Regions from separate parts of the Marinomonas pontica genome, predicted to be linked through region 2. Evidence: predicted binding sites of a transcription regulator. Region 2 holds the regulator's gene; each other region holds the start of a gene.
The links. Region 2 encodes PhoB, which activates phosphate uptake and scavenging genes when phosphate is short. Its sites were predicted from a motif close to TGTCATANNNNTGTCANA; they were not measured.
Positions count from the first base shown of each region.

Region 1: a site for PhoB is predicted at 1,007-1,024, ahead of ugpB (sn-glycerol-3-phosphate ABC transporter substrate-binding protein UgpB). Genes of this name have one in related genera too.
Region 3: a site for PhoB is predicted at 645-662, ahead of AABA11_RS11885 (inorganic phosphate transporter). Genes of this name have one in related genera too.
Region 4: a site for PhoB is predicted at 1,310-1,327, ahead of AABA11_RS15120 (bifunctional 2',3'-cyclic-nucleotide 2'-phosphodiesterase/3'-nucleotidase). Genes of this name have one in related genera too.

Region 1 covers NZ_AP027271.1:380,948-383,153, reverse strand. The annotation lists gene ugpB (sn-glycerol-3-phosphate ABC transporter substrate-binding protein UgpB) at 1-947, opposite strand, end outside; gene AABA11_RS01810 (Hpt domain-containing protein) at 1,165-1,512, opposite strand; gene AABA11_RS01805 (CHASE domain-containing protein) at 1,539-2,206, opposite strand, start outside.
Region 2 covers NZ_AP027271.1:3,466,537-3,468,742, reverse strand. The annotation lists gene phoR (phosphate regulon sensor histidine kinase PhoR) at 1-734, opposite strand, end outside; gene phoB (phosphate regulon transcriptional regulator PhoB) at 731-1,426, opposite strand; gene ubiA (4-hydroxybenzoate octaprenyltransferase) at 1,511-2,206, opposite strand, start outside.
Region 3 covers NZ_AP027271.1:2,529,019-2,531,224, reverse strand. The annotation lists gene AABA11_RS11890 (L-serine ammonia-lyase) at 1-624, shown strand, start outside; gene AABA11_RS11885 (inorganic phosphate transporter) at 927-2,206, shown strand, end outside.
Region 4 covers NZ_AP027271.1:3,207,292-3,209,497, forward strand. The annotation lists gene AABA11_RS15120 (bifunctional 2',3'-cyclic-nucleotide 2'-phosphodiesterase/3'-nucleotidase) at 1-1,216, opposite strand, end outside; gene AABA11_RS15125 (zinc metallopeptidase) at 1,376-2,053, opposite strand; gene AABA11_RS15130 (DNA-J related domain-containing protein) at 2,167-2,206, shown strand, end outside.

The DNA.
Region 1 (2,206 bases), 3.1 Mb from region 2:
TCTTCTTTAGAATGACCTTGCAGCACCCACAAAGACGCGCCACCGATAATCGTATTAGAAGGCTGTTTTACCTTGCCTTCCCAGTATGGAAGTTCTGCCACACCAAAGTCGAATTTTGCATTACGCTTGATGCCTGCGTAACCAGCAGAAGACTCAGTAAACATGCCACATTCTTGGCTGTAAAATTTCGCGGCGCCATCATTGGTGCGGCCTGAATAGCTAAAAACTCCATTCTTTTGCCATTCACCCATTTTGGTAACATGAGCCACTTGTAATGGACCATTAAATTTCAACTCGGTTTTCAGACCACCAAAACCATTATCCAGCGTAGCAAAAGGCACATTATGACGGGCACTTAGGTTTTCCAATTGCACCCAAGATTGCCAAGCCGTCGTAAAACCACAAGTTACACCGGATGCTTGTAATTTTTTTGCCGCACTTTCTACTTCCTGCCACGTTTTTGGAGCTTGGCTGATGCCCGCTTTTTTGAATAAGTCTTTGTTGTAATACAAAACAGGCGTTGAACTGTTGAATGGCATAGACAGCATTTGACCATCGCTGTTGGTGTAGTAACCCGTTACCGCACTCAAATAAGCGCTTTCATCAAACGACTGGCCTGACTCACGCATCAGTTTGTATACAGGATAAATCGCGCCTTTGGCGGCCATCATACTCGCAGTGCCCACTTCAAAAACTTGCACGATAGCGGGCTGTTGTTTGGCACGAAAAGCGGCAATCGCTGACGTCATTGTCTCGGTATAATTGCCTTTATAAACCGGTTTTACTTCATAAGCGTCTTGAGAGTCGTTAAACGCTTTGGCAATTTCATTTACTTTTTCACCATTTGCACCGCCCATTGCGTGCCACCATTCTATTTCTGTGGCGGCAAAGCCTGAACTTGCAATAGATAAACCAACAACCACTGACGCTAACTTCAAATTATGCATTTCCGTGTTCCTCACAATGAGTTTTTATTAGAAAAGAAAGAACGACTATAGAAAGAAAATATTTCACTTTGATGATAGTTAGGTTTCATTTGAAATACAATCTCAATTCAAATGAAACAAAAAGACAATAAAATTGCGCTGATCGGCGTATTTTAAAATAGAAATGAAAACAGCCATTCAAAGAATGGCCGTTAAAGAAACACTTAACAAGATGTCGCTAAGAAAGAATATCGAGCTTGAGCGCCTTCACCAGCACGATAAATTCGCTCTTCAAATGGCGATGATCTTCGCCCAAGGATTGGTGATCAGACTGAAGCGCATGGCGCTCCATCTTACTGATTAATTGGCAAAATCGATAACCCGACACCTCCAACGCCGCCCCTTTTAAACGGTGCGCAACCAAAGCAAAGCTAACCCAATCTTGGTTCTGGATATGGTGGCTCAACTCGACTAACAAGCCCTCAGCTTCCTTTATAAATTCTGATGCAACCAAAGCCATTAACTCATGATTACAGGCAAGTCGACTTTCATAGTCCGCATTATCAAATACTTTTGGTTCGAGCATGACACCACTCTCCATATAGGTCGCTGTTATTCCTTGCCAAGCCATTTCGTCAACGTAGCCACCAGCTTATCTTGAGAAATGGGTTTCGCAATGTGATCGTTCATGCCCGCGGCAAAGCACTCGTCTTCATCTCCCTTCATGGCATTGGCGCTTAGTGCGACAATAGCGACATCCGCCGGCGTTTTACCGTCCGTAAACTGACGGATAGTTCGGGTGGCTTCATAACCGTCCATGATTGGCATTTGGCAATCCATAAAAATGATGTCAAACGCGGTCGACTGTGCCAACTCTACGGCTTTTTGGCCATTTTCAGCCACCACGACGTCTACCCCATATAAATTCAATAAGCCTCGAGCCACAATCTGATTGGTGAGATTATCTTCCGCCAAAAGCACATTGGCTTTAAAAACAGGACGACTATCCGCTGTTTTTTCTTCTTCGACCGACATTTCAGTCTCTCCTTCTGATACAGATTTTAGATTCTCTAAGGCCGCCAACAAAGAATGACCAAAAATTGGCTTTATTAAGGCCACGTCATAAGCGTGGTCTTCCGCTGGCACACTTGAACGGCCATGCAATAACACTTTCGTTACCCGATGCTGAGAGCACAATTCCTCCCACGCCATTCTATCGGCATCATCCGCCTCCTCTAAAACCGCCGAATCCAACAAAACATGATGCCCAATCCACTCAC
Region 2 (2,206 bases):
ACGATGCCTTTTTGCATGCTTTTTGGCAGGCTGTCTTTGAACATATCTAGGGTTTCTAAATACCCTTTGATCACGGTCAGCGGCGTTTTTAATTCGTGAGATGCGTTGGCCACAAAGTCTTTGCGCATTTGCTCCAGTAGGTGCAAGCGCGTCACATCACGTACAAAGATAAGGTGGTCATTTTTATCGTATAAGGTGGTTTGGATTTCCAAATACACGCCATCTTTGGCGGGCGATTTGATGACCAAGGGTTCACCAAAACGCTTTTGGCTGAAATAGCGGAAAAAGTCTGGGTTGCGGACGATATTGGTAATGACTTGTCCGCGATCAGCGTGGCGAACCAAGCCAAGAAAATGCCCAGCGGAGTTGTTCCACCATTCTAAATTGCCTTGGTTATCCGCCATGATTACGCCTTCTTTCAAGGCGGTTGTGGAGCTTTCGATACGGGTTAACGCTTGGCGCATTCGGCGCTTGGATTTGCGCTGTTTTTTCTGCAGACGGTAAACCGCATCAAACACTTCGCCCCAAATTCCGCGTGTTTCTGGGGGCGCTGCGCGACCTGAATGACGTAACCAGTTATGGAATTGATACAGTTGATACAGCTGCCAATACAAAGAGCCCAAAACGTACAGCAGCAAAACACCTAAGACTTGTCCGATAATAAAGCCAATAACAATGCAGGCCGCAAGACCTGCTAACCAAGTAATGATGGTGTTTCGCCAAACTGTTTTCATACGGACCTTTTTGCTGAGAAGCGGTAGCCTGTTCCTCGTACGGTTTGTATCAAGAAATCGTGCGTACTGCCTATGGCTTTGCGTAAACGACGAATATGGACATCAACGGTACGTTCTTCAACGTAGACGTTTCCACCCCATACTTGATCTAATAACTGAGCCCTAGAATACGCGCGCTCTTGGTGAGTCATCAAAAATTTGAGTAAACGGTATTCGGTAGGTCCCATCTCCAAAGGACGACTGCCAATGGTGACGCGTTGGCTAATCGGATCCAAGACCAATCCTTCTATTTCAATTGGTTCATCAACCCCTTGAGGCGTTGCGCGGCGTAGCACAGCTTTGAGTCGAGCAACCAACTCACGAGGTGAAAAAGGCTTGGTAATATAGTCGTCAGCGCCAACTTCTAGTCCTTGGATCTTGTTGTCTTCTTCACTTTTCGCGGTCAGTATAATGACCGGAATTTCTGCCGTCGTGGTGTCTTTTTTGAGTCGGCGAGTGAGCTCTATGCCACTGCCACCTGGCATCATCCAATCAACAAGGATTAGGTCAGGACGGTGATCCACAATAATTTCATGGGCTTGCTGAATGTTTTCTGCTTCCAGATACTCGTAACCCGCCATTTCAAGTGCAATGGCGATCATTTCGCGTATGGAAGACTCGTCGTCAATAATTAATACTTTTTTACCGGTCACAGGATTTATCCTCATCTCAGGAACGGTTTCATTAAAGCGACCTAATGTGACAATTTAGTTAAACTGTCACAACTTTGCCATATATTACATAAAATAGCTTAAAACCAAGCCTATAAAGACACAGTAACCAATCCGGTTATTGTCTAAAAAGGAGCGGAAGCAAGCTTGGCGATCGCGGTCCTTAGCTTGTTTAAACTGTTGATAAAAAAGCCCAATACACATTACGAGAGACACAAAGTATAGCCAATGGAGTTCGGCTAACACACCTATCCATGTCAATAAAGACAAGGTGAATCCCTGTAAACACACAATGATGAACAAATCGTAGCGTCCAAAGAGGATGGCGGTTGATTTGATGCCGATTTTTAGGTCGTCAGGGCGATCGGTCATCGCGTAATAAGTGTCGTAGGCGATTGTCCAAAAACAGTTTGCTACAAACAGCATCCACAGCTCTGGGTCGGTAAGTGCGCCACCTTGTGCACTGTAAGCCATTGGAATGGCCCAAGAAAAAGCCAAACCCAGAAAAAGCTGAGGCAGATGGGTGTATCGTTTCATGAATGGGTACAGAGCAGCAAGCCCCAAGCCGACAAATGACAGCAAAATGGTTTGTAGGTCGGTAAACAATACCAAGACAAAGCTTAATATCGACAGTACACCAAACAGTAAAAGCGCCTCTTTTTCAGACACTCGCCCCGATGGTAATGGTCGATTTTTAGTGCGATCTACAAAGCCATCAACTTTTCTGTCGGCGTAATCGTTAATGACGCAACCTGCTGAGCG
Region 3 (2,206 bases), 940 kb from region 2:
AAGACTCGAATGGATATGATCACACCGTCTTTGGGGGCGATGGATTGGGTGAATCTATACGCATTGGCGGTGAATGAAGAAAATGCGGCGGGTGGGCGAGTTGTGACCGCGCCAACCAATGGTGCCGCAGGAATTATTCCTGCTGTACTTCATTATTATTGGGAATTTTGCCCTCGTTCTTGTGAGGAAGGGGTGATTGATTTTTTTCTAACAGCGGCGGCAATTGGTCTATTATTTAAGGAGAATGCGTCAATTTCAGGCGCTGAAGTGGGTTGTCAGGGAGAGGTTGGTTCGGCTTGCGCGATGGCGGCGGCGGGGTTAGCGGCGGCGACGGGCGGTTCCCCCGAACAAATTGAAAACGCGGCAGAAATAGGTATGGAGCACAATTTGGGATTAACGTGTGATCCAATTGGTGGCCTAGTGCAAGTTCCCTGTATCGAGCGAAATGCTATGGCGTCTATTAAAGCCATCAACTCTGCCAGTATGGCGTTACGTGGTGACGGAACGCACTATGTGTCTCTTGATAAGGTAATTCGCACCATGCGCGACACAGGCAGAGACATGAATGATAAATACAAAGAAACATCGCGCGGTGGTTTGGCTGTCAACGTGATTGAATGTTAGTTATTTTAAATAAAACAAGCTGTAATAAAACGGTCATATTTCTGTAGTATCTTTGTCATAAGCGCCTTTATTGGCGCTTATTTTTGTTTTTACGAGTCATATTCTACGCAAAACTTTTGGGGTTTTTATCTGCAGACTCCCAGTGTAGAATGGCGCGGAATTTACATTTAATAAAAATGTAACGGGATGAATTGAGTGCCAGATGAAGTTCGGATGCTGGGATAAGCATGTCACTGTAAACTCAAGTGCGTCTTGAGTGAATAGTGGTTTGGCAAAGATTAACGACAGAAAGAAGAGCCCGTATGGATCTTACAAATAACCCGAAAGAAGAATCCACTTTGTTGAGTGGTCATGAGTTTGTTCGTGTATTAATTGCACTGGCATTTGTTTTGTTGGCAGGCTTCTACGCTTCATCAAATGGCGTCGGAGTGTCAAATCTTTCTATTTTGGCGATTGCTGCCGCGATAGGTGCCTACATGGCTATTAATATCGGTGCGAACGATGTTGCCAATAACGTGGGCCCTGCGGTAGGTTCGAAAGCACTTTCCATGACTGGGGCCATATTAATTGCTGCTGTTTTTGAAGCGGCTGGCGCTTTGATTGCGGGTGGTAATGTCGTTGGAACCATTAAAAACGGCATTATTAATCCTAACTCTATAGGTGAGGCTGAAACCTTTATCTGGGTCATGATGGCGGCGCTGTTGGCGGGCGCTATTTGGCTGAATTTGGCCACTTACCTAGGTGCGCCTGTTTCCACAACGCATTCTATTGTTGGTGGTGTCTTAGGTGCTGGCATTGCCGCTGGTGGTTGGGATATTGCGAACTGGGATAAGCTAATCGCTATCGTAGCGAGCTGGGTAATTTCTCCTGTATTAGGTGGTGTAATTGCTGCGTTATTCTTGATGTACATTAAACGCTCTATCACTTACAAGAATGATATGATCGAAGCGGCGACAAAGGTCGTGCCTTTGCTCGTTGGTTTTATGGTTTGGGCGTTTTCAACCTATCTTATCCTTAAAGGATTGAAGCACCTTTGGAAGTTTGATTTCATCACGGCGGCACTGATTGCATTTGCTATTGCTTTGACTGTGTATTTCTTCGTTCGTCCGATCGTTGATAAAGCGTCAGCGTCCTTGAAAAATGACAAAGATGCGGTAAATAGCTTATTTACTCTTCCGCTGATTGTGTCTGCAGCATTGTTGAGCTTTGCTCATGGCGCAAACGACGTAGCCAATGCTATTGGGCCTTTAGCGGCTATTAATGATGCATTAATGACTGGCGCGGTTTCTAGCAAAGCCTCTATTCCACTATGGATTATGATGGTAGGCGGTATTGGCATTGCGGTGGGTCTTGCTCTGTTTGGTCCTAAACTGATCAAGACTGTAGGTTCAGAAATTACTGAGCTTGATAAGACTCGCGCCTTCTGTGTTGCGATGGCCGCGGCCATTACGGTGATTGTTGCATCTCAGCTTGGCTTGCCAGTTAGCTCTACTCACATTGCAGTTGGTGGTATTTTCGGTGTGGGTTTCTTGCGTGAATATTTGAAGCAATCTTACGAGAAAAAATTGGCGTCTATTATTTC
Region 4 (2,206 bases), 260 kb from region 2:
CAATATTTTCCACATACCAAATCTGCGCATTGTTGACGATCTGAATAGATGGATCATCTTGCACCAACGCAAAGAAACTATTGATATCAGCTGTCGATTCACCGACTTTGCGACGCATGTACGCCAACGTACCTTCGTGCTCAGTTTCTACCGCTTTATTAATATTCGTATCCGCTTCCACCAAAGGTATCGTGGTTCGGCCTTCACGACGAGAAATAGCACGCACTTCAGCTTTGCCATCCGCCACTTTCCAACCATTGCCAGCTGGCTCAAGTTTTAAATCAATCACCCCAAGGTGAGAACCCCAAAAGCCGGGCATGGTCGCAGGCTTACCAAGTACCGTACCTTTTTCGCCATCCACACCGTCAAAGACGTCTAAGGCTTTATCGCCTGGAAATATTCGATGCGAGTGACCAAACAAAATCGCATCAATGCCATCGACTTTCGCAAGATGATAAGAGGCGTTTTCTTCGCCTTTCATATAAGGCGAATTCATCATGCCACTGTGCGGAATCGCGATAATCACATCCGCGCCTTTGGCTTTCATTTCAGGAATGTATTTGTTGGCGGTTTCGATAATGTCTTTGGCGATGACTTTATGGGTTAAATTGTCTTTATCCCACGTCATAATTTGTGGTGGCACAAAGCCAATGTAACCTACTTTGACCGTTTGTTCTTTGCCGTCAGAATCAACGAAGGTTTTGTCTTTAATAATATAAGGCTGGAAATAAGGCTGATCGTTAGACGCATCGTTGTCGCCATCGTCCACATAGACATTCGAGTTAATGTATGGGAAATTCGCGCCGCTTAAGCTTTTCATCAAAAAGTCTAAGCCATAGTTAAATTCGTGGTTACCGATATTACCCACATCGTAATCCAACAAGTTCATCGCTTTAAACGCAGGATGCGTCTCACCAAAGCGCAACACGCGACCTTTCGCTACATAATCGCCCAACGGCGTGCCCTGTAATAAATCACCGTTATCCACCAAGACAGAGTTCGTCACCTCGGCACGGGCCGCTTTAATCAAGGTTGCCACACGAGACAAACCCACCGCATCGCTTTGTTTATCGCCGTAGTAATCGTAATCCACCAGATTCATGTGAATATCCGTGGTTTCCATGACTCGCAAGTCAATGGTAGAAGCCTGCGCCATCGCCGCAAACAGCAAAGAAGAGGCGAACATCGTCGCGCCCTTAGGAACAAAAAACGTCATTTTCTTTTACTCCGCTCAATTGGATCATCTTGTTATATTAAAATACTAACCAAAAAGTCAGCTTTTGATAGTAAGACGATTTTATGCGAAGTTCATGCCTTTTTTGTGACAAATTTAGAGAAGGCTTTGTGTATGCGAGTCATGTGGAAAGACAAAGCGCTACCGCTTAAACCAACGCCACACGAGGAGTACTTTGATTAACGCGGCGGCGACGTAAGTCATGGCGCAGGCGGTGAGGATTTTCTTCACTTTAGGTAGGTCTTCCTGTGGGATATAGTGGCCTTCTCTCAAAAGGGGGAGCGCTTTGTTAAAACTGGCGTCCCACTCTTCGGGCAAGATAACCACTTGTACCAACACAGCGAGTAAACCCGATAAGCCAACCACGAGCGCATGCAAAGGTACGGCGTAAGGCAAGTGCAACATCACCGAGATCAGTGGCCACCCCAATAATAAGCCTGCCGTCACGCGGCGAAGCCCATGTGCCAAAGGCAAATAACGTGTGCTAAGTCGCGCAATTTTTTCTTTTTTTTCATGGGCTATGGCGTGCCCAACTTCATGCGCTGCAACCGCAACCGCGGTTAAAGATCGTCCATTCAGCACACTTGGGCTAAGCCGCACAACATGTTGGCCATAATCAAAGTGGTCACGGCCTTCTTGTGTCGCTTCGATTTTTACCTCGCTCAATTCGAAACGCTTTACTAAATGTGTTGCCAGTTCGCCACCCGTTCCGGGTAAATCTGGACGATCGGCCGCATAGCGCTTCAAGGTGAATTTTACCCACGCACTGGGTCCAACGATCAACAAAACAACCAACACAATTCCAATGATCCACAACATAACTTTGTCTTTGACACTATCCCGTTATTAAAAAATACCCGTCGCAACTTTGACCCTTTTCAGGTTCGTAACATACACTGTAATCAATAAATGCCTAAGCAGACGAGACAGATATGAAAAATCCTTTAGTCGGCCCGATTCTCGCGATTCTGA